Regions from separate parts of the Mesorhizobium sp. M0778 genome, predicted to be linked through region 1. Evidence: predicted binding sites of a transcription regulator. Region 1 holds the regulator's gene; each other region holds the start of a gene.
The links. Region 1 encodes LexA, which represses DNA repair genes until DNA is damaged. Its sites were predicted from a motif close to TGTTCNNNNTGTGTTCNG; they were not measured.
Positions count from the first base shown of each region.

Region 2: a site for LexA is predicted at 2,681-2,698, ahead of parE (DNA topoisomerase IV subunit B). Genes of this name have one in related genera too.
Region 3: a site for LexA is predicted at 876-893, ahead of NKI22_RS30195 (YifB family Mg chelatase-like AAA ATPase). Genes of this name have one in related genera too.

Region 1 covers NZ_JAMYPA010000010.1:99,560-110,288, reverse strand. The annotation lists gene lpxA (acyl-ACP--UDP-N-acetylglucosamine O-acyltransferase) at 1-701, shown strand, start outside; gene NKI22_RS16400 (LpxI family protein) at 708-1,610, shown strand; gene lpxB (lipid-A-disaccharide synthase) at 1,600-2,766, shown strand; gene gltA (citrate synthase) at 2,855-4,183, opposite strand; gene gltX (glutamate--tRNA ligase) at 4,362-5,783, opposite strand; gene NKI22_RS16380 (ComEC/Rec2 family competence protein) at 5,880-8,345, shown strand; gene lexA (transcriptional repressor LexA) at 8,339-9,070, opposite strand; gene kynU (kynureninase) at 9,542-10,729, shown strand, end outside.
Region 2 covers NZ_JAMYPA010000002.1:295,575-306,303, forward strand. The annotation lists gene NKI22_RS05205 (DUF2336 domain-containing protein) at 1-385, shown strand, start outside; gene parE (DNA topoisomerase IV subunit B) at 562-2,610, opposite strand; gene NKI22_RS05215 (GGDEF domain-containing protein) at 2,884-4,053, shown strand; gene gcvP (aminomethyl-transferring glycine dehydrogenase) at 4,125-6,935, opposite strand; gene gcvH (glycine cleavage system protein GcvH) at 6,952-7,320, opposite strand; gene gcvT (glycine cleavage system aminomethyltransferase GcvT) at 7,326-8,426, opposite strand; glycine riboswitch at 8,575-8,661, opposite strand; gene NKI22_RS05235 (hypothetical protein) at 8,865-9,863, shown strand; gene NKI22_RS05240 (transporter substrate-binding domain-containing protein) at 9,876-10,706, opposite strand.
Region 3 covers NZ_JAMYPA010000037.1:24,316-35,044, reverse strand. The annotation lists gene NKI22_RS30195 (YifB family Mg chelatase-like AAA ATPase) at 1-784, opposite strand, end outside; gene gshB (glutathione synthase) at 945-1,886, opposite strand; gene NKI22_RS30185 (GtrA family protein) at 2,103-2,477, opposite strand; gene NKI22_RS30180 (glycosyltransferase) at 2,485-3,492, opposite strand; gene NKI22_RS30175 (GtrA family protein) at 3,622-5,421, shown strand; gene NKI22_RS30170 (SDR family NAD(P)-dependent oxidoreductase) at 5,554-6,321, shown strand; gene NKI22_RS30165 (2-dehydro-3-deoxygalactonokinase) at 6,321-7,271, shown strand; gene NKI22_RS30160 (2-dehydro-3-deoxy-6-phosphogalactonate aldolase) at 7,268-7,906, shown strand; gene NKI22_RS30155 (SMP-30/gluconolactonase/LRE family protein) at 7,906-8,787, shown strand; gene NKI22_RS30150 (D-alanine--D-alanine ligase family protein) at 8,947-10,005, shown strand; gene NKI22_RS30145 (DUF1330 domain-containing protein) at 10,002-10,289, opposite strand; gene pyrF (orotidine-5'-phosphate decarboxylase) at 10,313-10,729, opposite strand, start outside.

The DNA of each region.
Region 1 (10,729 bases):
GCCATGTGTCGGTGATGGGCGCGACCACCATCGGTGCATCGACCAAGGTCTATCCGATGGCGATACTGGGCGGGCCGCCGCAGAACACCAAGCACAAGGGCGGCCGTACCACGCTGGTGATCGGCGAGAACTGCGCGATCCGCGAAGGCGTCACCATGCATCTCGGCACCGATTCCAGCCGCGGCGAAACGACGATCGGCGACAACGGCAATTTCCTCGCCTATGCCCACATTGCACATGACTGCGTGGTCGGCAGGAACGCCACCTTCGCCAATCAAGCGACGTTAGGCGGGCATTGCGAAGTCGGTGACAATGTCTACATCGGCGGCCTTACCGCGGTTCATCAGTTTGTCCGCATCGGCGATAACGCCTTTCTCGGCGGTTGCTCGGCGATCGTCGGCGACGTCATTCCTTACGCCATCGCCGTTGGCAACCGTGCCAACCTTCGCGGCCTCAACATCATTGGCCTGAAGCGCGCCGGCCTGCCGCGTTCGGAGATCCACTTGCTGCGCAAAGCCTACAAGACGATCTTCGATCGCTCCCGGACCGTCGGCGAGAACATCGAATTCGCCAAGGCGGAATTCGCCTCGTCGCCGACTGCCATGAAGATCGTCGACTTCATCGCCGGTCGCGGCAAGCGGCACTACGCCGTGCCGTCGCTCAAGGGTAGCGACGGCGACGATACCGATGATGAAGACTGAGGGCAGATGACGAAGATTGAGGCTGCCGGAAAGGGCCTTGATCTCGCGCCAGATGCCAAGGTCGGCATCATCGCTGGCGGCGGCAGTCTCCCGGTCGAAATTGCCCGAGCGCTCGCCCGGCAAGGCAAACCTCCCTTCGTCGTCATGGCGGCGGGCGAGGTCGACCGCATAGCCGATTTCGAGCCCTATGAGCAGGCAAGCTTGAGGCTGGAGGACGTCGGCTCGCTGCTGCCGATGCTCAAGCGGCATCACGTTACGCATCTGGTGACCGCGGGTCATATTACGCGCCGCCCCAGGCTTAGCGCCATGCGCCTCAATTTGGGCCTGCTCGCCTGGCTACCCAGCCTTCTCGTCGGTGTAACCCGGGGGGACGATACGGTGCTGAAACTGTTCGTGCGCAGGATCGAGCGCAGCGGCATCAAGGTTGTCGGCGCTCACGAGATCGTGCCGGAACTGGTCGCCGCCGAAGGCCCGCTGACCAAGACCGCGCCACGCAAATCCGACTGGCGCGACATCGAGGCGGCGCACGCTGCAGCAAAAGCTATCGGCGCGCTGGATATTGGCCAGGCGGCTGTTGCGGTCGGTGGCCGCGCCATCGCGCTGGAAGGCGTCGAGGGCACAGACGGGCTGCTCGAGCGGACAAAACAATTACGCGGGCACGGGAGGCTGGCTGGCAGGAGCCGTGGTGTTTTGGTCAAATGCGCCAAGCCCGGTCAGGAACTGCGTGCCGATCTGCCCTCCATTGGCCCGCTGACCGTCGAGGCGGCGCATGCCGCCGGACTGGCCGGCATTGCCGTCGAAGCCGGCCGCTCGCTGGTGCTCGAAGGTCCTGCCACCATCGGGCGTGCCAATGCGCTCGGCCTGTTCGTGATCGGCCTGCCTGCTGCGGAGCCGGTGCATGGCGAATGAGCGGCCGTTGAAGATAGCCGTCGTCGCCGGCGAGGAGTCCGGCGATCTGCTTGGCGCCGATCTTGTGCAGGCGTTAAAGCGCATGACCGGGCGCGAAGTTCGGCTCGTAGGCATCGGCGGCCGCCATTTGCAGGTGCTCGGTTTGGCGCCATTGTTCGACGGCAGCGAGATCGCGCTGATGGGGCTTAGCGCCATCCTGCGCGACCTGCCGCGCCTGATGCGGCGGATCGGCCAGACGGCAAACGCGATTGTCGATGAAAAGCCCGACTGCCTTATCACCATCGACAGTCCGGATTTCTCGCTGCGCGTCGCCAAGAAGGTGCGTGCCGCCGATCCGACGATCCCAATCGTTCACTATGTCTGCCCCAGCGTATGGGCTTGGCGGCCGGGCAGGGCGGCGGCGATGAAGCCATATGTCGATCACATTCTTTGTATCCTGCCGTTCGAAGTGAAGGAACTCGCTCGCCTGGGCGGGCCGCCCGGCACCTATGTCGGGCATCGCCTTGCACACGATCCGGGCATAGTCGGTGCCGCCAGGGCGCAGGCGCAGCCGCGTGACCTCTCCGCCGACCGTGTGAAAACGTTGCTTGTATTGCCCGGTTCGCGCCGCGGCGAGGTGCGGCGCCTGGTCGGGCCGTTCGGCGAAACGGTATCGATTCTGCGGGCGCGCGGGCACCGCTTGCGCTTGCTGTTGCCGACGGTGCCACACGTCGCCGACCTGGTCAGGTCCTCGGTCGCGAGCTGGGACGAGAAGCCGGAGATCATCCTCGATGCCGAACGCAAATGGCAGGCCTTCGGCAAGGCCGATGCGGCGCTGATCGCGTCGGGGACGGTATCGCTGGAACTGGCACTGGCGGGCGTGCCGATGATCTCCTGCTACCGGCTCGATCCGGTCATGCGCATGGCGCAGGGACTGATCAAAGTTTGGAGCGCAGCCTTGCCCAATCTCATCGCCGACCGGCCGGTCGTGCCGGAACACTACAACCAATATGTGCGGCCGCATTATCTGGCGCGCCAGCTGGAGGCGCTATTCTCCGATACCGCCTACCGCGCCTGGCAGAAGGACGGTTTTGCCGAAATCGCCGGGCGTATGGCAACCGACAAGCCGTCAGGCGAGATGGCGGCGGGGGTGGTGATGGGCATGGTGAGGAAGTGAGCGAGTAGTGAGTAGCGAATAGGAAATGGTGCTGGCCGTAACAGCCAAGCTGCTTCAGCTACTACTCGCTACTCGCTACTCGCTACCTTCACCGCTTCGCGATCGGCACGTAATCCCGTTCCGGCGCACCGGTATAAAGCTGGCGCGGACGGCCGATCTTCTGGTGCGGGTCCTCGATCATCTCCTTCCACTGCGCAATCCAGCCGACGGTGCGGGCAACCGCGAACAGCACGGTGAACATGGTAGTGGGGAAGCCCAGCGCCTTCAGCGTGATGCCGGAATAGAAATCGACGTTGGGGTAGAGCTTCTTCTCGATGAAATAGGAATCGGTCAGCGCGATCTTTTCCAGCTCCATGGCGATGTCGAGCAGCGGATCGTCCTTGATGCCGAGCTCGCCCAGGACTTCGTGCGCGGTCTTCTGCATGATCTTGGCGCGCGGATCGTAGTTCTTATAAACGCGGTGGCCAAAGCCCATCAATCGGAACGGATCGTTCTTATCCTTGGCGCGCGCAATGAATTCCGGGATGTGATCGACATGGCCGATCTCGCCCAACATGTTCAGGGCTGCCTCGTTGGCTCCGCCATGTGCAGGACCCCACAGGCAGGCGATGCCTGCAGCGATACAGGCAAAGGGATTGGCGCCCGACGAGCCGGCGAGGCGGACGGTCGAGGTCGAGGCGTTCTGCTCGTGGTCGGCGTGCAGGATGAAGATGCGCTCCATGGCGCGCGCCAGCACCGGATTGATCTTGTATTCCTCGCAAGGCACGGCGAAGCACATATGCAGGAAGTTGGCTGCGAAATTCAGTTCGTTCTTCGGATAAATGAACGGCTGGCCGATGTGGTATTTATACGCCATCGCCGCGATCGTCGGCATCTTGGCGATCAGCCGCATAGAGGCGACCATGCGTTGATAAGGGTCCGAGATATCGGTAGAATCGTGATAGAAGGCCGACAGCGCGCCGACCACGCCGCACATCACCGCCATCGGATGCGCATCGCGGCGGAAGCCGGTGAAGAAGCGCGACATCTGCTCGTGCACCATGGTGTGGCGCGTCACCCGGTAGTCGAAATCGTCCTTCTGCGCCTTGGTCGGTAGTTCTCCGTAGAGCAAGAGATAGCAGACTTCGAGGAAGTCGCCGTGCTCGGCCAGCTGGTCGATCGGGTAGCCGCGGTGCAAGAGAATACCGGCATCGCCATCGATGAAGGTGATTTCCGATTCGCAGCTCGCCGTCGACGTAAAACCGGGATCGTAGGTAAATACGCCGGTGGTGCTGTAGAGCGAACCGATGTCGATGACATCAGGTCCTACCGAACCACTTCGTATCTTGAATTCATGGGTTTTGCCGTCGAGTTCCAGTTTTGCCGTCGACGCCTGGGTTTTGCCGCCAAATTCCATCTTTGTCGCAGGTTCGGTCATAGCAAGCTCCTTTTTGTTTCCTCAGGCCGGCAACGGCAAAACATTGAACCCAACACGTCAAAAGCATCGGAATACGCACATTTGCGCCCGCAATTGAATCTGCGCGCCAGATTAGGCCAAGACCCAATGTTGCACTGCGAAACACACCTTTCAATGCCAATCTTCTTGGGCCAGTTTCCTAATCGATTTGATCAGCAATCCGCGCCAGGCTTTCCTCGCGGCCAAGCACGGCCAGCACATCGAAGACGCCGGGCGAGGTGCTTTTGCCGGTGAGCGCGGCGCGCAGAGGTTGGGCCACGGCGCCGAGTTTGTGGCCGCCGGCCTGCGCATAGTCGCGGATCGCGGCTTCCGCCGAGGCGGCAGACCAGTCCGAAACCGTGGCCAGCGCCGCATGAGCGCCCTGCAGGATCGCGCGCGCGTCACCGCTGAGCAGCGCCCCCGCCTTCTCGTCGACCGGCAGCGGCCGCTCGACGAATAGGAATGCAGCCCCTTCAACAAGTTCGACCAGCGTCTTGGCGCGCTCCTTCAGGCCCGGCAAAGCGGCAAGCAATTGGGCCTTGCGTCTGTTGTCGAGGCTAGCTGCGATCGCCGGACCGCCTTCGAGATAGGGCAGAGTGGCGATGAAGATATCGAGCAGCGTCGCGTCGTTCATGCGGCGCATGTGCACGCCGTTCAGCGCCTCGAGCTTGGCGAAGTCGAAACGGGCGGCGCCTTTGTTGACGTCGCCAATGTCGAACCACGCGATCATGTTGGCGATCGACATGATCTCATCGTCGCCGTGGCTCCAGCCAAGCCTCGCCAGATAATTGAGCAGCGCCTCCGGCAGGTAGCCCATGGCGCGATAGGCCTCGACGCCGAGCGCACCGTGACGTTTCGACAGCTTGGCGCCGTCGGCACCGTGGATCAGCGGGATATGCGACATCGACGGCACCTCCCACCCCATGGCATGGTAGATCACCGTCTGGCGGGCGGCGTTGGTCAAATGGTCGTCGCCGCGGATGATGTGGGTGACGCCCATGTCGTGATCGTCGACGACGACGGCATGCATGTAGGTCGGGTTGCCGTCCGAGCGCAGAATAATGAAATCGTCGAGATCCCTGTTGGGAAAGCGTACGTCGCCCTGGACGCGGTCATGCACAACCGTCTCGCCGTCTGTCGGCGCCTTGATGCGGATCGCCCCCTTGGCGCCGGCCGGCGCCTCCGAGGGGTCGCGATCGCGCCAGCGGCCGTCATAGCGGGGAGGCAGCCCCTTGGCCCGTGCGCTCTCGCGCATTGCCTCCAACTCGGCAGGCGTCGCGTAACAATAATAGGCCTTGCCCATGCGAACGAGTTCCTCGGCCACCTCGCGATGGCGCGGCGCACGCTCGAACTGCGACACCGGCTCACCGTCCCATGTCAGGCCAAGCCAGGAAAGCCCGTCGAGGATGGCCGCGGTTGCCGCATCGGTGGAACGCTCGCGGTCGGTGTCCTCGATGCGCAGCAGCATCGTGCCGGCTGTGTGCTTGGCATACAGCCAGTTGAACAGCGCCGTGCGCGCCCCGCCAATATGCAGATAGCCGGTGGGCGAGGGGGCAAAACGGGTGACGACCTTGTCGGGCATGGAACTCTCAGGCAGGCGAAGGAAGTGGGTTTGCGGACTTTCGCGCGTTGCGCGTTCATGTAGCATAGGAGGTCGAGGGCGCAAGGGGCAGACCCGATGGCTGTGCGAGGCCGTGGTGCGGGCGAGGGCGAGGACGTTGGCAGCGGCGTCAGCGAACGCTTGCTGTTTGCCGCGCCCGTGCCTGTCCTGCCGGCACCGGCATTGCTGCCGGTTCCACGCTTTGATGCCCCGTCGCTGCCGGCGAGCGACCCAGCAACGGTTCTCGTGCCCGCGGCCGAGCCCATCGTGCGCCTACGCCGGCGTTTCCGCCTCCCGTCACCGTCCCGTATCCGCAACGGCGTAACCTCGGCGGTCGGCCTGGAGCTCGACCGTGGGGTCGCCTTCCTGCTGGTGCCGGTGTTCCTCGCATGCGGGGTGGTCGTATATTTTGCGCTGGCGGTGGAGCCGGCCTTTCCACAGCCGATCGCAATCGTCGCCTTGGCAGCCCTCTGTGCCGTCGCCTCGCGGTCGTGGCCCAGAACCCGCCTGTGCTTCATGGCGGCGTTGCTCTGCGCGCTTGGCGTGCTTGCCGCCAAGGTCGAGACCTGGCGTGTCGGAACGCATATGCTCGGTTCCGAAATCTCGACGCGCCTCACGGGTCGCGTCGTATCGTTCGAGCCCATGGCGAGCGGCCGCATCAGGCTGACGATCGATGTGATCTCAACTGCCAGGCCGACACTGCGCTACATGCCGGAACGGGTCCGCGTTTCGGCGATGAAAATACCGGCTGAGCTGACCGCCGGTTCCGAGATCGCCGGCTATGTGCGGCTGCTGCCGCCGACCGGGCCGGTGCGGCCCGACAGCTATGATTTCTCCTTCGACAGCTATTTTGCCGGTATCGGCGGCAGCGGCTTTTTTCTCGGCAATCCGAAAGTCGTGTCGTCGAGCAGCATGCCGTTTGCCGCGCGGCTTTCTTCCGCGATCGAAGACGCGCGCGAATCCATCGCCGACCATATCCGCAGCCGCATCGGCGGCGCCGAGGGCGAGATTGCTGCTGCGCTGATCGTCGGCGTGCGCGCCGGCATTCCCGAGGAGATCAACGAAGCGATGCGGCGTACCGGCATCTACCACATCATCTCCATCTCGGGGCTGCATATGGCGTTGGTCGCCGGCACCATTATGGCGCTGCTGCGCGGCGCCTTTGCGCTGTTTCCCGATTTCTCATCGCGACGGCCGGTCAAGAAATACGCGGCGGCCGCCGCGCTTTTTTCGATTGCGGCCTACCTCGTCTTTTCCGGCATTGTGGTGGCGGCCGAACGCAGCTTCATCATGTTGGCGGTGATGCTTATCGCCGTGCTGTTCGACCGGGCCGCGCTCACCATGCGCAACCTGGCGATCTCGGCCATCGCGGTCATTCTGGTGTCGCCGCACGAGGTGGTCGGTCCGAGCTTCCAGATGTCCTTCGCCGCGACGGCGGCCCTTGTCGGCGCCTATGCAGGCTGGTCCGATTACCGCGCCGGCGGGGCCACCACGCCGCCGCCCCGGCGGTCGCCGCTACGCTTTGCCACTAGAAAGGTACTGCTGGGCATGGGCGGCCTGGCGATGACCTCGATCATTGCAGGGAGCGCCACGGCGCTTTTCGCCATATGGCATTTCCAGCGCGTGGCGCCGCTCAGCCTGTTCGCCAATCTGGCCATCATGCCTATCGTCTCACTGGTCGTCATGCCCTTCGCCGTCCTCAGTGCGCTGGCGATGCCGTTCGGCGCGGATGGGCCTTTCCTCTACGTGATGGGCAAGGGGCTGACGGCGATGATCGCCCTGTCCGGGTGGATCTCCGAGCGCTCGCCGATCGATGCGGTCGGGCTGATTTCGCTGAGATCTGTCCTTTTGGTGACGATCGCCCTCGTCATTGCCAGCATGGCGACGACCTGGTTGCGGCTCGTGGCCCTTCCTTTTGCGCTCGCCGGCTTGCTAACGACAACGCAGACGCGCGTACCCGATGTATTGATCTCGGAGGACGCACGGCTCGTCGCGCTGCCGATCGGCAGCGGTGAACTCGCGGTCAACCGGGCACGCCCGAATGAGTTCACCATCGACAACTGGAAACGCGCGCTCACATCAGAGGCTATCGTCGCGCCGGAAACACCTGGAAAGAACGATCCGCAATTCGACATTGCCGATCCGGCCGACTTACCGCCGGGCATGCCGTTCATTTGCACGGACGGTCTCTGCCTTGCCAGGCATCCATCCGGCGCGATCATCGCGCTAGCCAATGACCGCGATACTGCACGGCCAGCCTGCGCCTTTGCCAGCTTGATCGTCATCGACGACGCCACCGCCCATAATCCCTGCTACTACGACCGGCTGGTCCTCGTCGTCACCAAACGGCAACTGGCGCGCGCGGGAAGTGCGGCCGTCTATTTCGATCCACAAGCGGCAACACGCGCCGAAATCCGCTTCGCCGTCGAAAAATCATACCGGCCCTGGCACGTGCAGCGGAAATTTTCACGCGCGGCGCGGGGCATGCCGCCATACCGCAGAGCCGACAAGCCAAAAGCCGGCGCCAAGGGCGCAGCTCAGTAGCGGCGGATCAGCCCAACGAGCTTGCCCTGCACCTTGACCCTGTCTGGTCCGAAGATGCGCGTCTCGTAGGCCGGATTGGCGGCTTCCAGGGCGATCGAGGCGCCCTTGCGGCGGAACCGCTTCAGCGTCGCTTCTTCCTCGTCGACCAGTGCCACCACGATCTCACCGGGGCTCGCCGTATCGGCATTGCGGATGATCACCGTGTCGCCGTCGAAAATGCCAGCCTCGATCATCGAATCGCCTTTGACCTCCAGCGCATAATGCTCGCCGCCCATGATCATGTCCGGCGGCACCGAGATCGAATGCGTCTGGTGCTGGATGGCATCGATCGGCACACCGGCGGCGATGCGGCCCATCACCGGGATCGACACGGCGGCGACGACATCGTCGTCATTGCCGGCTGCAGGCATCCGCGACGATGTCGGCTTGCCCTGCCGAGGACCTTGCCCAAGACTGCCCTGGATGACGCTCGGCGAGAACTTGCGTGCCGCATTGAGGCCGGGGGCGATCGAATCGGGCAGGCGCAGCACCTCCAGTGCACGGGCCCGGTTGGGCAAACGGCGAATGAAGCCGCGCTCCTCCAGCGCCGTAATCAGCCGGTGGATTCCCGATTTGGAAGCCAGGTCGAGCGCTTCCTTCATCTCGTCGAAGGAGGGCGGGATACCGCTTTCCTTCAGCCTTTCGTGGATGAACATAAGCAGTTCGTGTTGTTTGCGTGTCAGCATAGCGACCCCCAACAGAATCAGAAAAACAAACCCAGAACAAACACTATCTGTTCCAGTTGTGTTCCGCAACTGTTTAAAGTTTAATGAATGTGTTAGGGCTCGGGAAACGATACCACTCACCAAACCGGAACGCTGCATTTTCACCGCCGCGGGCGTCATCGCCTTGATTCTGCTTTCGTTTGCGGCCTCTGGGTTCCCAGAAGGCGGCACTGGTATCGGCCTTCAGCCGGCAAAGGGCACGGAATTGAAGCCGTATCGACTGTGCGGTTTGGTCAATGCACCGTGAACGAAACGAACTCAAAACGCCAACCTTGGGTTGGCTTGGCTCCTGGTTTCCACCGCGTGGTCAGGCAACTTGTCGCCGGTGGAGCCTTGCTGCGCGATACCAGGTAATGGAGAACCGCTCGTGACCGATGGATGCCGTCGATGCGTGTCCGGCGTTGCGGTGAATCTTGGGGGAGCAGACAAATCATGACAGGAATTCGCGATCTCGTGGCCATAAGGGCGATGGATGCTGCAGATCCGCTGCGCGCGATGCGCAACCGCTTTGTGCTGCCGCAAGGAGTGATCTATCTCGACGGCAATTCGCTAGGGGCCGCTTCGCGTGCAGCTTTCGATGAATTGAGCAAGGCAGCGACCGAAGAATGGGCGCATGATCTCATCCGCGCCTGGAACACGGCTGGCTGGTTCAACATGCCGCTCGAACTCGGCGACCAGCTCGGGCGCCTGATCGGTGCCGCGGCCGGCCAGACGGTGGTCTGCGACACGACATCGGTCAACATCTACAAGCTGCTGCACGCCGCCATGGCCATGCGGCCGGAGCGGCAGGTCATCGTCGCCGAGGGCGACAGTTTTCCGACAGACCTCTACATGGCTGAGGGTGTGGTTTCGACGCGAAAAGATACGCTGCTGCGCCTCTCGGGGGTCGACGCGCCGAGCATCGAAGAGCTGATCGACGAACGCACCGCCGTGGTGCTGGTCAACCACATCAACTACAAGTCGGGCGAACTGCGCGACATGCCGGCGCTGACGCGCAGGGCCCAGGAAGCCGGGGCGATGATCGTCTGGGATCTCTGCCACACCGCCGGTGCGATGCCAGTCGAGCTCGACACGGCAAACGCCGATTTTGCCGTTGGCTGCACCTACAAATATCTGAATGGCGGACCGGGCGCGCCTGCCTTCATCTATGCGGCTGAGCGGCATCTTGCCGACATCCAGCAGCCGCTCACCGGATGGTGGGGCCATGCACGGCCCTTCGCCTTCGAGCCAGGCTATGCGGCCGGCACCGGCATCCGCCGGTTTCTGTGCGGCACCCAGCCGGTCCTGTCGATGCGCACGCTGAAGGGCGCGCTCGACATCTGGAACGATGTCGACATGACGGCGGTGCGCAAGAAGAGCATCGCGCTGGCTGATCTGTTCATCGAGCTCGTCGAGGCAAAGTGCGGCACTTACGGGCTAACGCTCGAAAGCACGCGCGACGGGGAAAAACGCGGCAGCCAGATTTCATTCATGCACGAGCATGGCTACCAGATCATGCGCGCGCTGATCGAACGTGGCGTGATCGGCGATTTTCGCGCGCCATCGACCATGTGCTTCGGCTTCACCCCGCTCTATGTCGGCTATGCCGATGTCTGGCAGGCCGTCGAAGTGCTTGAGGAC
Region 2 (10,729 bases), on a different contig from region 1:
CCTGACCGCAAGCTTCGTCATCCGCACCATCGCGCACGGCAAGGTCGACTTCTTTGGCTCGGCGCTGGTCGCGCTCAGCCAGCAGTCCGAACAACGGGTGAGGGCACTGCTGGCCGGCGGGCATGACATAGCGTTGCAGGCACTGTTCCGCAGCGCCGGGCTTGCCGCTGCCACCCACGCCATCATCCTGCGCGCGCTGAAGGTCTGGCGTGAGGTCGCCAATGGCAAACGCCTCGCCGGCGTCCAGGAAGTCAGTTGGCTGATGCTGAAGGAATTGGGCGGACAGTCCGCCGAAGGCGATCTCGCCGGGCTGGTCAGATCGATCCATCTCGACGCGCTGCGCGAGAACGCACGCGGGCACGCGCTGGCGATCGCGGCTGCCTAAAGCAATTCCAGGAAAAGTGTGAAACGGTTTTCCGACTTGCGTCAAAATAAAAAACTGAGCGGTTCGGCGTTTCCGTGAAACGCTGAACCGTTCCAGGCCTCATCCTTCGCCAAAAATCCGGAAAAGTCTTGCGCACAGTGACAGCCGCCGTCCGCGGCTCGCCTAGCAGAAGACGCTCAGATATCCAGCACTTCCGTCGCGGCGAATTCCGCGCGTTCCTGGATGAAGCGGAAGCGGGCCTCGGGCTTGGTGCCCATAAGTGCGTCGACCGCATCCTTGGTCGCCGCCTCGGCGTCGATGACGTCCACCCTGAGCAGCGTGCGCTTTCTCGGGTCCATGGTGGTTTCTTTGAGCTGGGCGGCCATCATTTCGCCCAGCCCCTTGAAGCGGCCGATTTCGACTTTGCCGCGCCCGGTGAATTCGGTGCGCAGAAGTTCGTCCTTGTGCGCATCGTCGCGGGCATAGGCAACCTTGCCGCCTTGCCGGATCGAGTAGAGCGGCGGCACCGCCAGATAGAGATGGCCGCCGCGGACCAGGCTCGGCATCTCCTGGTAGAAGAAGGTGATCAGCAGCGAAGCGATATGGGCGCCATCGACGTCGGCGTCGGTCATGATGATGACCCGGTCGTAACGCAGGTCCTCGTCGCGGTATCTCGAGCGCGTGCCGCAGCCCAAGGCCTGGATCAGGTCGGCTATCTGCTGGTTGCCGGCCAGCTTGTCGTTGCCGGCGCTGGCGACGTTGAGGATCTTGCCGCGGAGCGGCAGCACCGCCTGGCTGGCGCGGTCGCGCGCCTGCTTCGCCGAGCCACCGGCCGAATCGCCCTCGACGATGAAGAGCTCGGCGCCGGCCGCTGCATTCTGCGTGCAATCGGCGAGCTTGCCGGGCAGGCGCAGCTTGCGCACGGCGCTCTTGCGCGACACTTCCTTTTCCTGGCGGCGGCGCACCCGCTCGTCGGCACGCGCGATCACCCATTCGAGCAGTTTCGAAGCTTCCTGCGGATTGTCGGCCAGCCAGTGGTCGAACGGGTCGCGGATGGCGCTTTCGACGATGCGAATGGCCTCGATCGTCGCCAGCCTGTCCTTGGTCTGGCCGACGAATTCCGGTTCGCGGATGAACACCGACAGCATGCCCGCCGCCGAGATCATCACATCTTCGGATGTGACGATCGAAGCGCGCTTGTTGCCGACCAGGTCGGCATAGGCGCGCAAGCCGCGCGTCAGAACGTTGCGGAAGCCGGCCTCATGCGTGCCGCCTTCCGCGGTCGGAATGGTGTTGCAATAGGAATTTATAAAGCCGTCGCCGCCGAACCAGGTCACCGCCCATTCGAGCGAACCGTGGCCGCCCTGCTTCTCGCTCTTGCCGGCGAACATTTCACGGGTCACCTGGAATTCGTCGCCGAGCGAGGCTTTCAGATAGTCCTTGAGGCCGCCCGGAAAATGGAATTCTGCCTTGGCCGGCGTCGTGTCCTTTTCCTTGATCAGCGAGGGATCGCAGGTCCAGCGGATTTCGACACCGCCGAACAGATAGGCTTTTGACCGCGCCATGCGGTAGAGCCGCGCCGGCTCGAACGCAGCACCCTTGCCGAAAATCTGCTCGTCTGGATGGAAGCGGATCTTCGTGCCGCGCCGGTTGTGCACCTCGCCGAGCTGCTCCAGGCCGGTCACCGGAACGCCTCGCGAGAAGCGCTGGCGATAGAGCTTGCGCCCAATCGCAACCTCGACCTCGAGATGGTCGGACAGCGCGTTGACCACGGAAACGCCGACACCGTGCAGGCCTCCCGAGGTCTCGTAGACCTTGCTGTCGAACTTGCCGCCTGAATGCAGCGTGGTCATGATGAGTTCGAGCGCCGGCTTCTTGAATTTCGGGTGCGGATCGACCGGAATGCCGCGGCCGTTGTCGGTTACAGACAGGTATCCGTCGGCGGAAAGCTCGACATCGATGAAGGTAGCATGGCCGGCGACCGCCTCGTCCATCGAATTGTCGATGACCTCGGCGAACAGATGGTGCATCGCCTTGTCGTCGGTGCCGCCAATGTACATGCCCGGGCGGCGGCGCACCGGCTCCAGCCCCTCCAGCACCTCGATATCGGCGGCACTATAGCTCTCGCTGGCATCGCGGGGCGCCGGCCGCTTCGCCGCCTGCACCAGCGGGTCGGCCGGGCGCGCGGCGCGAGCCGGTTGCGGCTGCTTGCCCAAATTGCCGAAAAGATCGTTATTGTCGTCCATGCCGGTCCTGGATTCCGATGCTGCGAATCACCACCCGATACTGCCACGCTTTTTGCGGGCAGGCGACGGAGGTTCCTGTTACGTTCGAGGATAGAGCCTCTTACTGCAAAACCATTCGACAACCAAGCGGCGGAAATGGGGTCGAAGCTTGGAGCATCGACGCTTTGTAAACCTTGTCCGAAGGTTACGCCGCAAGGTTGGCTGAAAAACGATATCCGCGGACTGTCGCTGACCTAGAATGCAGCGAAACCCTCAAGAGGCTGTCGCTTAAGCATGTTGGATTACAGTTCGCTCCTGCTCGCAGCGGCGCTGTCGGGCACGTGCCTCAGCATCACCATGTTTGCGATCTGGTTCACCGCGCCACAGGCACGCTTTGTGCTGACGGTGGCGTGCGGCATTCTCGTGCTCGTCGCACATGTGGTCTTGTTTTGGCATTACACAAGAGATCCAAGCCCCTGGCTTTGCCAGATCGTGCTTGCTCTTCTCAGCCTCGGCTTCCTGATTATCTGCCTGTCGGCCATGCAATATCTCAGCATGCGCGACTATAGGCGCGCCATCTTGCCGACCTTGGCTGCGATGGCTGTTTGCGCGGGCGCGACGTATCTCGGGTTTGATGGTGTCGGCTTCATTGTCACCTACGCGACGGTAACGGCGCTACTCTCGCTTATCGGGGCGATGTTCTGGATTGAGGGTGGTCATGATCGCCGGATATTGCTGGTCGTATCGTTCCTGAGCGGCGTCTGTGCGCTGTCGTTCGGACTTTGCGGCGCGGTCCTGCTGGTCAAGGGCCAGTGGGTGCTCGGCGTAGCACCGGACAATTGGGCCGAGCGGGTGAATTCCGTCGTAGCCGTCGCCTGCATGACCGGGCTTGGCGCATTAACGCTCTCCCTGCACCATTTGCAGGCGCAGATCGAATTGAAGGCCGAGACGATGACCGATCCATTGACCGGGCTGATGAACCGGCGGGCGTTAACGGCACTCTACGGCGAGCGGGTCTTCGGTCCGTTTATGTCCGTCGCCATGTTCGACCTCGACCATTTCAAAAGGACGAACGACGTATTCGGTCATCCGGTCGGCGACCAGGTCCTGCGCCGCTTTGCCGCCGTCATCAGGAAATACGCCAGAACCGGCGTCGACGCCTTCCGGCTGGGCGGCGAGGAATTCGTGCTCGTCATGTCGCGGATGACGGAAGAAAAGGCCTATGACATTGCGAGCAAGATCAGCGTCGCCTTCGGTACGGAAGTCGTGGCCACCCAGCTTGGTCCGTTGCGAAGCACAGTCAGCGGCGGCATCGGCTTTGGTGGGACGAGCGGCACCGGTCTCGATGATGTGCTGGCCGAAGCCGACGCCGCGCTCTATGCGGCAAAGCGCGCCGGGCGAAATCGCGTCATCGCCCGGGACAGGGCGAGCAAGGCCGACGGGCCGGCCTTGCGTTCTGCCTGATTGAGGCTTCTATCTTCTTGTTAGACCATGATCTTGTCCGAAAACCGGATTCCACTCTTCGGGATCATGGTCTACTCCGCCGCACCCAGATATTCCGACAGCGGCGGGCAGGAGCAGACCAGGTTGCGGTCGCCAGCGACGTTGTCGATGCGTGACACCGGTGGCCAGTATTTTGCCGCCGTATCGGCATCGCCGGCGGGGTAGGCCGCTTCCAGGCGCGAATAGGGATGGGTCCACTGGCCGGCCAACGCCTCGGCGGCGGTATGTGGCGCATTGACCAGAGGATTGTCGGCCAAGGGCCATTCGCCCTTCGCCACCTTGGCTGCCTCGCCGGCTATGGCGATCATGGCTTCGCAGAAACGATCCAGCTCGCGCTTGGGCTCGGATTCGGTCGGCTCGACCATCAGCGTGCCGGCCACCGGGAACGACATGGTCGGCGCGTGGAAGCCATAGTCGATCAGCCGCTTGGCGATATCGTCGACGCTGATGCCGGCGCTGTCCTTGAGCACGCGGGTGTCGAGGATGCATTCATGCGCAACGCGTCCGTTGCGCCCCTTGTAAAGCAGGGGGAAATGCTCGCCAAGCCGCGTCGCCACGTAGTTGGCGGAGATGATCGCCGTCTCGGTCGCCTGCTTCAGGCCGGAAGCGCCCATCATGCGGATATACATCCAGGTGATCGGCAGGATCGAGGCGCTGCCGAACGGTGCCGCCGCCACGGCATGGGCCGAGCCTTCGGTGACGTGGCCGGGCAGATATGGCTTCAGATGCGCCTTGACGCCGATCGGGCCGACGCCGGGGCCGCCGCCGCCATGTGGAATGCAGAAGGTCTTGTGCAGGTTCATGTGGCAGACATCGGCACCGATATCGCCGGGACGGGCGAGGCCGACCAGAGCGTTGAGATTGGCGCCGTCGAAATAGACCTGGCCGCCATGGCTGTGGACGAGCGTACAGAGGTCGCGCGCGCCTTCCTCGAAAACACCATGCGTCGAAGGATAGGTGAACATCAGCGCCGCGAGGTCTTTTGCATGCTCGGCCGCCTTGGCCTGCAAGTCTTCCATGTCGATATTGCCGTCCTCGGTGCAGCGCACGACGACGACACTCATGCCGGCCATGGCCGCACTTGCCGGATTGGTGCCATGCGCCGAGGACGGGATCAGGCAGACGGTGCGATGGCCTTCGCCACGCGACAAATGATAGCCGCGAATGGCGAGCAGCCCTGCATATTCGCCCTGGCTGCCGGCATTGGGCTGCAGGGTCACCGCGTCGAAGCCGGTGATCTCCGCCAGCCAGCCTTCCAGCTCGTCGATCATGGCGCGATAGCCTACCGAATGGCTCGCCGGGGCAAAGGGATGCAGGTTGGCGACATCGGGCCAGCTTACCGGCATCATTTCGGCGGCGGCGTTGAGCTTCATGGTGCAGGAGCCGAGCGGGATCATGGCGCGGTCGAGCGCCAGGTCCTTGTCGGACAGCCGGCGCAAGAAGCGCATCATGTCGGTTTCCGAGTGGTTTTCGCGGAAGACGGGCTGGGTGAGGAACTCCTTGCCGCGCGGTTTTCCTGGCATGGAACTGCCGGCGGCAACGCCGGCCTTGGTGCCGAAAAGTGCTGCGATCGCCTCCAGATCGGCCTCGGTGGAGGTCTCGTCAAAGCTGATGCCGACATGGTCGGCGTCGATGACACGCAGCAGCCGGCCGGTCTTCTCGGCGGCGGCGGCAAGTGCGGCGGCTCTGCCCTTCAGTTCCACCGTCACCGTGTCGAAGCGGCTTCCGCCGAGCACCGAAACGCCTGCTGCCTTGAGGCCGGCAGCCAGGCGGTTGGCCAGCGTGTGGACGCGGCCGGCAATCGCCTGCAGCCCGGCAGGGCCATGCCAGATCGCATAGGCCGTCGCCATGTTGGCGAGCAGCGCCTGTGCGGTGCAGATGTTGGAGGTCGCCTTGTCGCGGCGGATATGCTGCTCGCGTGTCTGCAAGGCCAGGCGATATCCGGGACGGCCCTTGCTGTCCGTCGACTGGCCAACGAGCCGGCCGGGCATCAGCCGCGTCAGCCTGTCGGACACGGCGCAATAGGCGGCGTGCGGCCCGCCAAAGCCTATCGGCACGCCAAAACGCTGCATCGGGCCGACGGCGATGTCGGCGCCAAGCCTGGCTGGCGCGTCGGTCAGCGTCAGGCCCAACGGATCGGCAATGAAGACGACCAGCGCGCCGGCAGCGCGGGCCTTGTCGATCGCTGCCTTGTGATTGCCATAGACGCCGAATGTATCGGGCCAGGAGACCAGCAGGGCGGCGGTGTTGTCGTCGATCACCTCGCCGTCGACCTCGATGCCGAGCGGTTCGGCGCGGGTGCGAACGACGTCCAGCGTCTGCGGGTGCGGCGTGCCGGCCAGTGCCACCTTGGTGCGCTTGTCGCGATGATGGCGCAGCGCAATGCCGACCGCTTCGGCCACCGCCGTCGCCTCGTCGAGCAGCGAGGCCGACGCCACCGGCAAGCCGGTCAGCTCGGTGACCAGCGTCTGGAAGTTGAACAGCATTTCCAGCCGGCCCTGGCTGATCTCGGCTTGGTAAGGCGTGTAAGCCGTATACCAGGCCGGGTTCTCGAACAGGTTGCGCTGGATCACCGGCGGCACGTGGACGCCATGATAGCCGGTACCGATGAAGCTCTTCAGCACCGTGTTCTTTGCCATCGTCGCCGCGAGCTCGGTCAGCGCTTCCGCTTCGCTTGCAGCGGCGGGCAAGGCCAATGGACGGTCGAGCCGGATCGACTTCGGCACTGCCTGGCTGATCAGCGTCTCGACCGAGGGAACGCCGATCGTGGCCAGCATGGCTCTGACGTCTTGGAGGCCCGGGCCGATATGGCGAGCCGAGAAGGGGTAGGGTGCTGCGGTCATCTTGCTGGTCCTGCTATCAACCAATATGGGCTTTGTAAGCGGCTTCATCGAGGAGGCCGTCGAGCTGGCTCTCATTGGCCAGCTTCATCTTCCACAGCCAGCCGTCGCCGGTTGCCGCCGAATTGACGAGCGAAGGATCGGCCGACAGCGCGGTGTTGGCTTCGGTGATCTCGCCGTCGACCGGTGCGTAGACGTCCGATGCCGCCTTGACCGATTCGACCACCACGGCCGTATCGCCCTTGGCCAGCTTTTTCCCTGGCTCAGGCAGTTCGACGAAGACGAGGTCACCGAGCTGCTGCTGCGCGTAATCGGTGATGCCGACGGTGGCGATGCCGCCCTCGACGCGAAGCCATTCGTGATCTTCGGTGAAATAGGTCTTTGCCATTGAAATCATCCTTTGCGGTAGCGATGGGGCGTGAAGGGCAAGGGGTGGATGTCGACCGGGATTTTCGTCCCGCGGACATCGGCGAACAGTCTTGTGCCGGGCTTGGCAAGCGGCGTCCGGACGTAGCCCATTGCCACCGGATGACCGGCCGAGGGGCCGAAGCCGCCTGAGGTGACATGGCCGGCAGGGTTGCCGTCGGCGTCGAAAAGGGCAGCACCGGCGCGCACCGGCTGGCGGCCGTCCGGCTTCAGGCCGACGCGTTTTTGCGCCGGGCCGCGCTCCAGGATGGCGCGCAATGCATCGGCGCCGATGAACGCGCCAGAGGCGCGAACCTCCTTGGGGATGGCCCACATCAGCCCGGCGCTCGCCGGATCGATCTCCGGCGTGATGTCCAGCCCGTGCAGGCACAGTCCTGCTTCGAGCCGCAGGCTGTCGCGGGCGGCAAGGCCGATCCACATCACTCGCTCGTCCTCGAGCAACCTGGTGACGAGGGTTCGCGCGTCCGCTTCCGGCAGGCCGATCTCGAAACCGTCTTCGCCGGTATAGCCCGACCGGCTCATGAACCAGTTTTCGCGCGGCTCGATGCCGTGCATGAACACCAGCGAACCGGTCTCGATGCCGGCGCGGGAAAGGGCAGCCCATGCCTCGGGGCCCTGGATGGCCAGGAAGACGCGGTCGAGCGCGTCCACCTTCACGTCGAAATCCTCGGCAAGTTCACGCAGATGCTTTTCGTCGGCGGCGGCGTTGCCGGCATTGGCGACCATCATGAAGCGCTCGACGCCGAGCTTGGTGACGATCAGATCGTCGAGTATTCCGGCGGCCTCATTGAGGAAGAACGTGTATTTGGACTGGGAAACCTGAAGCGCGCCGGCATCGAACGGGCAGGCGCGGTTCAGAAGCGCTGCTGCGCCCGGGCCGCTGATTTCGAACAGCTTCATGTGCGAGATGTCGAACAGGCCGGCATGCTCGCGGCTGTGAAGATGCTCCTTCATCACGCCGGCCGGATAGGTCAGCGGCATCGACCAGCCGGCGAAGGCGCCGAAGCGCGCACCGGCTGCCATGTGCAGATCTTCGAGGGGAAGGTGTTTGGTGTCGTCGCCCGTCATGTCATCTCCAGAGTCGCACGCAAGCGGTCGCGAATGGCGACCAGTCCGTGCCCCTCTGTCTGAAGCCTGAGAGACTCGCGCCCCGTAACTCTGTCGGCAGCGCTTACACCTTCGGCGCGGGGGCAAGCCCCGACTTTCCAGAGTGTCTTTCCCGTCTACGGTTCTTTTGCCTGAGAGATTTCGGGCGATTTCCCCTTCGGCGGCAGCTCTCGCTGCTCTCTCCCGCAAACAGGTAGGACTCGGTTAAGAGCCCTCGACTCGTCATCCATAGCCCGTGGACGACACCTTGTCACCTGCCAGCGACATTTTTACTGGCAGTCTTCTGCGGGCCTTCTTTACAGGCAAGCCTTCGCTAACCACGCCGCTTGCCGGTTTCTCAAGACCTTGCTGATATGCCGGATAAGGGCCGGCAATTGCCGGCGGCGGGCGGGGAACAAAATGGGCGAATTGATCATGAGCGCGCCAGTGGCCGGGCTGACCTCGAAAAATCGGATCACGGCGGAAGACGTGGTCATGCTGCGCGGCGAAGTGTTCGGCGACGGCGTGGTAACGCGCGGCGAGGCCGAGGCGCTGTTTGCGCTCGACGCGACGGCGAGGGACAAATGCGCGGAATGGCTCGAGTTTTTCGTCGAGGCCGTCACCGACTTCATCGTCCACCAGGAACAGCCGGCCGGCTATGTTTCCCAGGACAATGCCGACTGGCTGATCCGGGCGATTTCGCGCGACGGCATGGTTGACAGCCGAACCGAACTCGAGCTGCTAGTGCACGTGCTGGAAGTTGCCAAATCATCGCCGAGCACGCTTTCCGGCTATGCGCTGGAGCAGGTCGCTCATGCGGTCGTGGATGGCAAGGGGCCGCTGACGACCGGCGGCAGGCTTATCCCTGGGTCGATAGCCAAGGCTGAGGTCGAGCTGTTGCGCCGCATCCTTTACGCCTATGGCGGCGATGGCAACATCGCCATCAGCCGCGCCGAGGCCGAGGTGCTGTTCAAGATCAACGAGCGGACAGTGGCGGGCGACAATGATCCGTCGTGGAACGATCTGTTCGTCAAGGCGACCACCAATTTCGTCATGTGTTCGGCCGGCTACGAAGCGCCGGTGCGCGATGTGGCGCTGCGCCGGGATGCTTTTTTCGAGCAGGCCGATCCGGAGATCGGCGGTTTCTTCAGCCGCATGGTGTCGGGTGGCCTGTCCGGCATTATGGAGGCCTATCGTTCACCGGGCGACGTCGAGGCCGAATGGGAATCGAGGAACAACGCAGCCGAGGCACTGGCCCGCCGCGCCGAGACGGTCGATGCCGGCGAGGCGAAATGGCTAGCTGAACACATCGGCGACCGGCCGCTGCAGGAGAACGAGCGTGCGTTGCTGACGCTGATCAAGCACGCCTCGCCGGAAATCCACCCGGCGCTCAAGCCGCTGATCGACAAGGTCGCATAACAGGTCGCCAACCTATTGCTTGGCAGGTTCCGGCTTGGCGCCGGTGTCGAACCGCGACATCCATTTGAAGCTGCCGAACCAGTAGCGGCGCACGCCGCCTATGGTGCCGTCAGCGGTACGCGCGCCGATCCAGTTGTTGACGTATTGGATGAGGCGGACATCGTCCGGCCGCATGGCAAACGCCTCCGGCGTCCGCAACAGCGGACCGCCCACCATTTTCAATTTCGCGTCATAGAGCCTGGCGGCCATTTGCGGCGTTGGCGATGTGGCGACCATCGCCTGTGCGTCGCCGCCGATGATCGCGGCGAAAACATCTGAGGTATTGTCGAAAGACAGGATGGTCGCCTTGGGAAAAGCTTCCTTCGCGGCGGCTTCATCGGTGGAATTGGACAACACGGCGATCTTGTATCCCGGCGCCGCTACTGCCTTTCCCGGCCTTTTCCCAAGGCTGGCGATCGTCGCAACCATGCGGATATCGGCGGTACCGGTCTGGTTGGAGAACACCACCTCGCGTGCGCGTTCCGGCGTGCTGGCGTAGCCCGCCGCGATCATGTCGAAATCACCCTTGAGCAGTCGTGTCTTGAGGTCGTTCCAATGCACCTCGACCAGCTTCAGGTCGACGCCGAGATCAGACGCCAGCGCATTGGTCAGGTCGACATCATAGCCGGCGAACTTCCCGTCGGCCTTCTTGAGGATCCATGGCGGGTTGAGCGCCACGCCGACCGTCAGTGTCTTCTGGTCGATGATGCGCTTGAGGCTGTCATCCGCCCGGGCTGGCAGCAGCGACAAAGCCAACCAGGCAGAAAGGGCAAGTATAGTTGTGGCGATCATCTTAGCGCGCATTAATATAACCTCGCTGAGCCCGT
Region 3 (10,729 bases), on a different contig from region 1:
CGGTCAGCTTGCCTTCGCCGAGCTCGCCGGCCACCGAGGCGATCATCGAGACTTCGAGCAATTCCCTGGGCGCCAGCGGCGGCAGGATCGACGGCAGCCGCTGCGCCAGCATCGACTTTCCCGACCCCGGCGGCCCGACCATCAGCAGATTGTGGCCGCCGGCCGCCGCCACTTCCAGCGCCCGCTTGGCGGTCTCCTGGCCCTTGATGTCGGCAAGGTCGGGCAGGTCGCGCGCCGAGGCGTGGATGCCGGCTTCCGGCCGCGACAGAACCTGCGTGCCGCGAAAATGATTGGCGATGGCGATCAGGCTGCGCGGCGCCAATATGTCGAAATCCTTGCCGGCCCACGCCGCTTCCGGCCCGCAGGCAAACGGGCAGATCAGGCCCTTGCCTTCGGCATTGGCGCCGATCGCCGCCGGCAGCGCTCCGGCCACCGCGGCAATGGTGCCGTCAAGCGACAATTCGCCAAGCACGACATAGCCGGCCAGCATGTCGCCCGGAATGGCGCCGAGTGCTGCCATCAAACCGAGCGCGATCGGCAGATCGTAATGGCTGCCCTCCTTGGGCAGGTCGGCAGGCGCCAGATTGACGGTGACCTTCTTCGACGGCATCGACAGGCCGGATGCATGCAGCGCCGCCTGCACCCGCTCGCGGCTTTCGGCTACAGCCTTGTCGGCCAGGCCGACGATGTGCATGTTGACCTTGCCCGGCGCGATCATCACCTGCACGTCGACCGGCACGGCCTCGATGCCCTGGAAAGCAACCGTGCGAACCCGCGCCACCATGTCTTCACCCCGGCTGCAGGCTTGCCCCAAGCCCTTGCGATCATGCCGCGAACGGCGTCACCGGAGACAACCACAGATTTCCGGCGAGGGCAAGAACATTTGGGGAACGGCTGAACGCAGCGGCTCCAATGGGTTGCAACGCGGCCGCTCCGAAGCGAGACTAGTTACGCTTGCCCTCCACCGCATCCCAGAACAGGCTGGCGATGTCGGCGCCGCCGAAGCGCTTCACTTCGCGTATGCCGGTCGGTGAGGTCACGTTGATCTCGGTCATGTAGTCGCCGATGACGTCGATGCCGACGAGGATGAAGCCGCGCTCCCTCAGCCACGGGCCGATGCGGCCACATATCTCGCGTTCGCGCTCTGTCAGCTCGGTCTTTTCGGCGCGGCCGCCGACATGCATGTTGGAGCGCGAATCGTGCTCGGCCGGCACGCGGTTGATGGCGCCGACCGGCTCGCCGTCAATCAGGATGATGCGTTTGTCGCCGGCGCGCACCTCCTTGAGGTAGCGCTGCACGATGTAGGGTTCGCGGAACATCTGGCCGAACATTTCGAGCAGCGAGGCGAGGTTGCGGTCGGCCTCGTGCAGGTGGAAGATGCCGGCGCCGCCATTGCCGTAGAGCGGCTTGACGATGATGTCGCCAAACTCCTTGCGGAAGGCGGCGACTTCGAGCGGATCCTTGGTGATCAGCGTGTCCGGCATCAGGTCGGGAAATTCGGTGACGAAGATCTTTTCCGGGCTGTTGCGCACCCAGGCCGGGTCGTTGACCACCAGCGTCTTCGGATGGATGCGCTCGAGGATATGCGTGGTGGTGATGTAGTTCATGTCGAAGGGCGGATCCTGCCGCAAAAGGATGACGTCCATCTCCGAAAGATCGGTACGGATTTCTTCGCCCAGTGAATAATGGCTGCCCTTCTCGTCGCGGACCTGCATCGCCTCGATGCGGGCAAACACCTTGCCGTCGCGCAGCGACAGCCGGTCGGGCGTGTAGTGGAACAGCTGGTGGCCGCGCCGCTGCGCTTCCAGCGACAGCGCAAACGACGTGTCGCCGGCAATCGACACGGTGGAGATGTGGTCCATCTGGACGGCGACTTTCAGGGGCATGGCAGCTCTCCGGCGCACTTGCAGCGATCCACTTGGATGCACAAAGTACGCTCCAACACTTTTGAATCCATGCATCGTGCTGTCCGAAAATCGATTCCGATTTTCGCGCCGATGCATCGACGACAGCGATATAAGGAAATCGGCGGCTTCTGCCAATCGGCCAAGGTCATGATGAGGCTGCGCTTCGTTTGGCGCAGATCCCAATGCGATGTGCCGTCAGTGATCGAAGACCAGCTTGGAATAGCCGAGGAAGGACAGCGCCATGGCAATCAGCGAGGCGACCGCAAGGGCGATGAGCGGCGACACCGTCGGCAGCGCGAACAGGATGGCGCAATAGACGAGATAATTGACGACGCTGGTGGCAATGCCGACGCCGCCATAGCGTGCGCCCTCTTGCGCGATGCCGCGGCTGGAAGGCGAAAACGTCAGATGGCGGTTGATCAACCAGGTGACGGACAGGGCAAAACCGATCGAAATGATGCGAGCCGCGAATGGTCCGAGCGGCGCTATCGTCAGCACCAGCCAAAGCGCCGCCGCATCGGCGACGAAGCCGACGCCGCCGGCGAAAATGAAGCGGGCGAGGCGTCCCATTCAGGCTCTAGGCCGCGCGCGGGGTCTTGCCCGGTCCGGCCTTCAAAGTCGCGAGGGCGCTTGCACGTTCACGTTCGACGCGACCGGAAGGCATCGACAGATAGAAGATGCGCTTCTGCTCGGCCCGGCCGCGCGACACCGAATCGAGGATTACCCCGGTCACCGCCGCCAGCATCGACAGCAGCAGCAGCCCGACCGACAGCACCCAGGTCGGCATGCGCGGCACAAGCCCGGTTTCGGCGAACTCGATCAGCACCGGCGCCATCAGGAACAGGCTCGATGCCAGGAAGAACACCGAAAAAGCGCCGAAGAAACGCAGCGGCTGTGTCTCCTTCATCAGCATGGCGAACATCCACAGGATCTTCGCGCCGTCGCGAAAGGTCGACAGCTTCGACGAGGAGCCTTCCGGCCGGCGGCCATAGTCGAGCCCGATCTCGCTCACCGGCAATTTGAGCTGCGAGGCGTGCACCGACATTTCGGTCTCGATCTCGAAACCGCCGGAAACGGCGGGAAAGCTCTTGACGAAGCGCCTGGTGAAGGCGCGGTACCCCGAGAAGATATCGGTAAAGTCCGAGCCGAACAGCCGCTTGTAGAGGCTGTTGAAGATGCGGTTGCCGAAGGCATGGCCAGTCCTGCCGGCATCGTCGGCGACGCCGCGCCTGGTGCCCACCACCATGTCGGAGCGCTCGGTCAGCAGCGTGTTGATCAGTTGCGGCGCGTCCTCCGGCGCATAGGTGCCGTCGCCGTCGGCCATCAGATAGATGTCGGCCTCGATGTCGGCGAACATGCGGCGCACGACATTGCCTTTGCCCTGGCGCGGCTCGCGCACCACGATGGCGCCGGCGGCGCGGGCTCGGAGCGCCGTCAGATCGCGCGAATTGTTGTCGTAGACATATATCGCGGCGGCAGGCAGCGTCTCGCGAAAGCGCCGCACCACTTCGCCGATCGTCAGCTCCTCATTGTAGCAAGGCAGGAGCACGGCGATGCTCGGCTCATGGCGCACTTCTTGTGGCATTTTCGTCTCCGGATGCCCTGTGAGGTCCCTGACCGCTCAAACGCCGGCCTCGCTCGGGCGGCTTTACTATTTATTGAAGCTGTTAAGGCTAGGTTTAAACCGCCCCGTATTCCTTCCAAAGGTCCTGATATGAGCACAGCCGACGATGGCGCCTCCATTTGGAGGTCCGATATCGCGCTGGCGCTGCTTGCCACGCTGCTGGCGCTTGCCGTCAATGCCTTTGCCGGTTTCCCGGAACTGACCAATGCCGGCGGCGACAACGACAATCTGCTGCGCCTTGTCGAAGTTCGCGACATGCTGGCCGGCCAAAGCTGGTTCGATCTGCACCAGTACAGGATGGGCCTGGAAGGCGGCTTCGTCATGCACTGGTCGCGGCTGGTCGATGCGCCGATCGCCGCCATCACGGCCGTGTCGGCCCTGACCGGGAGCACGGTCTTTGCCGAGAATTTTGCGCAAGTGCTGTGGCCGGCGCTGCTCTTTTGCCTGACCGTATTTTTCACCGCTCGCACCGCGCGCAGCTTTGCTGGTGACGGCGCCGTGCTGCCCGCTGTCGTCGTCGGCGCCGCCGCACTGCACTTCCTCGGCATTTTTTCGCCTGGCGCGCTCGATCACCACAATGTCCAGCTGATGCTGAGCATGGCCAGCCTGAGCCTTCTGCTTGAAGCGCCCTTGCGCGGGCCGGCGGCACTACTCTCCGGCCTGTGCGCCGGATTGATGCTGGCCGTCGGCATGGAAACCGCGCCTTATGTCGCCACCATCGGCGCCTCTGTCGCCACGCTGTTTGCCCTCGACGCCGATGGCGAGAGGCCGATTGCCAGGGATTTCGGCCTCGGCTTTGCCGGCGTGTCCGCTCTCGTCTTTGTCGCCACCATCGCACCGTCCGCCTGGGGTCAGGCGCAATGCGACGCCTTCTCGACCGTGCAGTTCGTCGTCGCAGCGATTGCCGGAACCGGCCTTGCGGCGATAGCGTCGGTCGAGCCCGCTGGCCGCACGCGCCAACGGCGCATCGCCTCGCTTGGCCTGCTTGCCCTGATATTGGCCGCAGTCGTCGTCTTTTTGTTCCCGCAATGCCTGGCAGCGCCCTATGCCAACCTCGATCCGCGCCTCAAGGAGCTATGGCTTGATCACATCGACGAGGCGCAATCGCTGTTCAAGCTTCTCGCTGAAGATCCGGCCGGGGTGGTGGCGCGCTATGCTACGCCGCTCATCGCGCTCGTGCTGATGGCGCTTCGCCTTGGCCGTGGCGGCTGGCGGCGGCAGGACAGCCTTGTCGGCACGCTGCTTGTCGTGGCCTTCATCGTCAGTGCCTGGCAGGTGCGCGGTTCGACATTCTCGATCGCCTTCGCCGTCATCCCGCTTGCTGCCTGGATTGCCAAATGGCGTCAACGGGCCGAGGCCAGCCCGTCGCGCGGCGTGGCGCTGCGCATGGCCGCCGTCTGGCTGGTTTCGGTGAATGCCGTCTGGACTGGGGCTGCCGCGGCGACCTCGGTCGCCTTCGAGGACAGCAATACCGCCGCCGATAATGGCGACGGCGCCGATGTCGCTTGCCAGCGCATGGCCTCCTTTGCGGCGCTTGGCCGCCTGCCCGGCACCACGGTGCTGGCAATTTCCAATCTCGGATCGCCGATCCTGGCCTATTCCGGACACCGCGTCTTCGCCGGGCCTTATCATCGCAACGTCGCCGGCAACCTGCTGGCGCTCGATGCCTTCCTTGGGTCCGATGCCGATGCCAGGACAATCCTGGCGGATCATCACGTCGGCCTCGTCGCATTGTGCCCCGGCAGCCCCGAAAGCAAGCTCCTCGCCGCCAAGGCGCCGGCAGGTTTTCTCGCCGGGTTGATGCGCGGCAGCGTACCGGAATGGCTTGAGCCGGTTGCCGGGACCAGCGGAGCCGCCGTCGAATTGTACCACGTCCGGCTGGGCGGCTGATCGATCGGGGGCGCGTGCGGCCTTTTGTCGGACATAAGTCCCGACTATCCACTCTTTCGCCCTTGCCCGCCCGACATGGCTGGATAGGATGCGCGCCGGTCAGACCGAGATCGTTGGACCGGGAGAGAATTCATGATGCCATCGGCACACTTTGCCGACCTCGAAGGCGCTTCGGTGCTGATCACCGGTGGCGGCTCCGGCATTGGAGCCGCCTTGACCGAGGGATTTATCCGCCAGGGGGCAAAGGTCGCCTTTATCGATATCGCCGACCGTCCGAGCCTGGCGCTGGCCGATCGGTTAGACAAGGAGCTCGGCCGGCGGCCGCTCTATCTCAAGACCGATATACGCGATATCGAGGCATTGCGGTTATCAGTTGCCAAAGCCGCCGAGGCGCATGGCGACGTGACCGTGCTGGTCAACAATGCCGCGCAGGATGACCGTCATGCCGTCGAAGACGTCACGGTCGAGTTCTGGGACAACAATCATGCCATCAACCTGCGCCCGCATTTCTTCAGCGCACAGGCGGTGGCGCCGGGCATGAAGCGGGCCGGTGGCGGCTCGATCATCAATTTCACCTCGACCTCGTTTCTCATCAACCATCCCGATATGCCGGCCTATACCGCCGCCAAGGCCGGCATCGTCGGCCTCACCAAGGGTCTTGCCGGCAAGCTCGGCGTCGACGGCATTCGCGTCAACGCAATCGCGCCCGGCTGGGTGATCACCGAGCGACAGAGAAAGCTCTGGGTCACCGAACAGGCGCTCGCCGCCCACGTCGCCAAGCAGTGCATCAAAGAGGTGATGCAGCCGGAAGACCTTGTCGGCACCGTGCTGTTCCTGGCGTCGGATGCTTCACGCATGCTGACCGCGCAGATGCTGATCGTCGACGGGGGGTTCCTGTGATCTCATCGAGCAAGGCCCCTTCTGTCGCGGCCGTCGACTGGGGCACCACCCGGATGAGGGTGTGGCTGCTCGACGGCGCCGGCAAGGTTCTCGCCGAGCGGCGCGGCGATGACGGGCTGATCACCGCCCAGGCTAAAGGATTTTCGTCCGTTCTCGAAGGGCATCTGGCTGCCATGGGTGCCCCCGAGGCGCTGCCGGTCATCATTTGCGGGATGGCCGGTTCGCGCCAGGGCTGGCTGGAGGCGCCCTATGTCAGCGTGCCGGCGCCGATCGGCGCTATCCTCGCCGGCGCTGCCCGCATCCCCGGCCAGCGCCGCGACATCCGCATCGTGCCCGGCCTTGCCCAACGCCTTGCCGATGCGCCTGACGTCATGCGCGGCGAGGAAACGCAGCTTGCCGGCGCCGGTTTGCCGGCACAGGGACGCCACCTCGTCTGCATGCCCGGCACCCATTCGAAATGGGTGCTGGTCGAGGACGGTTCCATTGCCGGCTTCGGCACCTGGCCGACCGGCGAGCTGTTTTCGGTGCTGGCTGCGCACTCGATCCTGCGCCATTCGCTGGGCGAGCCGCCGCAGCCGGTTGCCGCCGAAAGTCCGTTTTTCCGGGACTGGTGCCTGAAGGCGTTGGCCGAGGGCGGTGACATCGTTTCAAGACTGTTCTCGATCCGCGCCGCCAGCCTGTTGCAGGACCTGAAGCCCGAAGATGCCGCAGCCTCTCTGTCCGGCCTGCTGATCGGCGGCGAGATCGCTTCGGCAAATAGCCGCTATGGGGCAAGCGCCGTGCCCGTCGTGCTGATCGCATCGGGCGCACTCGGCAGGCTCTATGCCGAGGCGCTCGGCCTTGCCGGGCTCGCTTTCAGGGCGGTCGACGCCGATGAGGCGGTGCGTGCCGGCCTTGCCGAAGCCGCGCGCGAAAATGGCATGATCGCCAAAAATGGAGTTGCCGCATGACCGAAACCGCACCTTTTCCAAAGCTCAAGCGGGGTCTGGTCGCGATCCTGCGTGGCCTCAAGCCAAGCGAGGCGGTGGCGATCGGCCAGGCGATCTTCGGCGCCGGCATCGAAGCAATCGAGGTGCCGCTCAACTCGCCCGAGCCTTTTGTTTCCATCGCCAGTATTGTCGAAGCGCTTCCTCCGACGGCGCTGGTCGGCGCCGGCACGGTGCTCACCGCCGCCGATGTCGACGGTCTGCACAAGGCCGGCGGGCGGCTGCTGGTCAGCCCCAATATCGATGCCGAGGTCATGGGCCGTGCCATGCAGTACGGCATGGTGACGATGCCCGGCGTGTTCACGCCGACCGAGGCATTTCAAGCAATCCGGCTCGGCGCCTCGGCATTGAAATTCTTCCCGGCGAGCGTGCTTGGCGCGGCGGGCATTTCGGCGATGCGCGCGGTGCTGCCAGCCAGTGTGCTGGTCGGCGCCGTCGGCGGCGTTTCGGACAAGGACTTTGCCGGCTACAAAGCGGCCGGCGTCACCGTCTTCGGTCTTGGCTCCAGCCTGTTCAAGCCGGGCATGAGCATCGACGAAGTGGCAGCACGGGCGAAGGCTGCGGTCGTGGCCTGGGACGCGGCGTTTGGAGCGGCATGATGAGCGAGACCATCGTTTCGGTTTTTTCCGACCATGTCTGCCAACTCGGCGAGGGGCCAAGCTATGACCCTGCCACGGACACGCTCTATTGGTTCGACATCGTCAACGGCCAGCTCCTGGAACAGCGCTTGTCCGGCGGTGCGGTCAAAATCCACGAGCTCGGTCAGATGGCCAGCGCCATCGCCATCGTCGACGACCAACGCCAGCTGATCGCCACCGAGACCGGCCTGCATGTCCGCGATGTCGCGACCGGCAAGCTGACGCTGCACACGCCGATCGAGGCCGATAATACGGTCACCCGCTCGAACGATTCCCGCGTTCACCCTTGCGGCGCCCTCTGGGTCGGCACCATGGGTAAGGGCGAGGAGAAGGCCGCCGGTTCTATCTACTGGTTCTTCAAGGGCGAGCTGCGCCGGCTCTATGCGGATCTCACGGTGCCCAATTCGATCTGCTTTTCCGAAGATGGGACCATCGCCCATTATACCGACACCAGCACCGGGCTGTTGATGCGCGTCGGCTGCGATCCTGCGACCGGCCTGCCGGTTGGCGAACCGAAGGTCTTCGTCGATCACCGTTCGGCCAAGGGCTATATCGATGGTTCGGTGCTCGACCGCGACGGCATATTGTGGAACGCTTGCTGGGGCGGCAGCGTCGTCGAAGCCTATGGACCCGACGGCAAGCTTGTCCGTTCGGTGGCGATGCCGGCGACGCAGCCGTCCTGTCCGGCTTTTGTCGGCAGGAATGCCGACCGGATCGCGGTCACCTCCGCCTGGTCCGGCAAGAGCGAGAAGCAGCGCCTGCTCGACCCGCAAGCCGGCATGACGTTTATGCTCGACATTCCAGTCAATGGTCGCTTCGAGCCGCGCGTGCTGATTGGCTAGACCATGGTCCCGAACCTTTGGTACGGAAAAGATCATGGTCAAACAAGAAGATGGTGCGCTTGCTGTCGTGCAGGCGTCCGATCAACGTCGGTTCCGCGCAAGCCGAATGCGTTCCCCGTGCGATGGTAGGCAATCGTGCTGCCAGGAGCCGTTCCACCCATGTCAAGCCGCAAGCCGAAGCTGATCCTTGTCTACGAGCCGGAAAAGGCCTGCTTCGATCGGCTGGTCGCCGATAACCACGTGCCGGAGCGTGCCGTCGAAATCGCCTCCTATCTGGCGCAATCGACCGACATCGCTGCTGAATTCGACGCACTTGCCGCCGCTTGCCAGAAGCGCGGCTTGTCGTTTGCGCCGGTGACACTCGACGACGCCGCAAGCGTTCTCGCCGGCGAGGACCCGAAGACCACGCTCGTCTGGACGCTGACCGACGGCATCGCCTATTTCCGCGGCGGCGCGGCACCAGCTCTGGCACGGCTGAACGGCCTGAAGGCGATCGGCGCCGACGATGCGCTTTTTGCGCTCTGTCAGGATAAGTTCCGTTCCGGCGCCGTGCTCGGCGCGCTTGGCTTGCCGGTGCCGCGGGCGGGCCTTGCCCGTGACGGAGCCTGGCTGGTCGCGCCGCCGGACTCGCCCGCCGGCTGGTTCGTCAAGCCGAACCGGCTCGGCGCCAAGATCGGCATCTGGCCGGATTCGCGCTGCCACGATCTCGGCCACGCGCTGGAGCTTAGCCGGCGCGTCTTCGCCGCCTATCGCGACGATGTCGTGGTCCAGCCCTATGTCGCCGGCCGCAACGCGCGCGCCAGTTTTCTCGGATTGAAGCCGGATACCGGCGCCGAGGCGCTCGGCATCGCCCTTGTCGATTCGGGCAGCGATTTCCAGACCATGCAGGACAGCCTGGCGCTTTACGGCGATACCGGTGTAGCGGCGAAAGCCGCGGGAAATTACGCTGAGCCGTTGCTGCTTCCCGTTGGCGCCAGCCAGCCTCGAGCCGATGCAAGAATCCGTCGCATCGCCGAAAGCCTGATGGTCGGGCTTGGCCTGCGGGATGTGTTTTCCATCGACTTCCGGGTCGAAGCCGACGACAGCGTACACCTCATCGAGTTCGAGGTCTGCCCCGGCCTGCCCTGCTTCGATTTCCGCGATTACTGTCGCCGGCAATGGGGCCTGAGCCTCGCCGATGCGATGGCTGAAACCGCGACGAACCGGATTCTCGCCTAAATCCCCTCGACCAGAACGATTTCGCCGTCAGCCACCTTCTGGCGGATCGCGACCGCGCGCTGGTATTCGGGCGAGTGGTAGCAGTCATGCGCCGCCGCAAGCGACGGAAACTCGATGATCACATTGCGGTCGCGGCCCGGCCCCTCGGCCTTCTCATGCGCGCCGCCGCGCGCCAGGAACTTGGCGCCGAAGCGGTCGAAGGCCAGCTTGGCGGCTGCGACATAGTCCTTGTAGCCTTCCGCATCGCGCACGTCGACGCGAGCGATCCAGTATCCCTTGGGCATCGGTTTCTCCTGGTTTTTGGTCCTTATGCCGAGCGCATTTCATCGAGGATGGCTTCAGCTGCCGCCCGCCGGTCGGCCGCGCCGACGATCGGCCGGCCGACCACGAGGTGGCTGGAGCCGTTGCGGATCGCCTGCGCCGGCGTCACCACCCGCTTCTGGTCGCCATGGTCGCTGCCCGTGGGCCGGATCCCCGGCGTCACGACGGCCAGGTCGGGGCCGACGATGCGGCGCACCGCCTCCGCTTCCTCGGCCGAGCAGACGATGCCGCCCATGCCGGCATGTAGCGCCTGCTCGGAGCGCCTCAGCACCAGCGTATGCGGATCATATTCATAGCCGGCGTCGATCACGTCCTGCTCGTCCATCGAGGTCAGCACGGTGACCCCGAGCAGGCAAAGGTCGCTGCCCTTCGCAGCCTCGACCGCCGCCTTCATCGTCTTCGG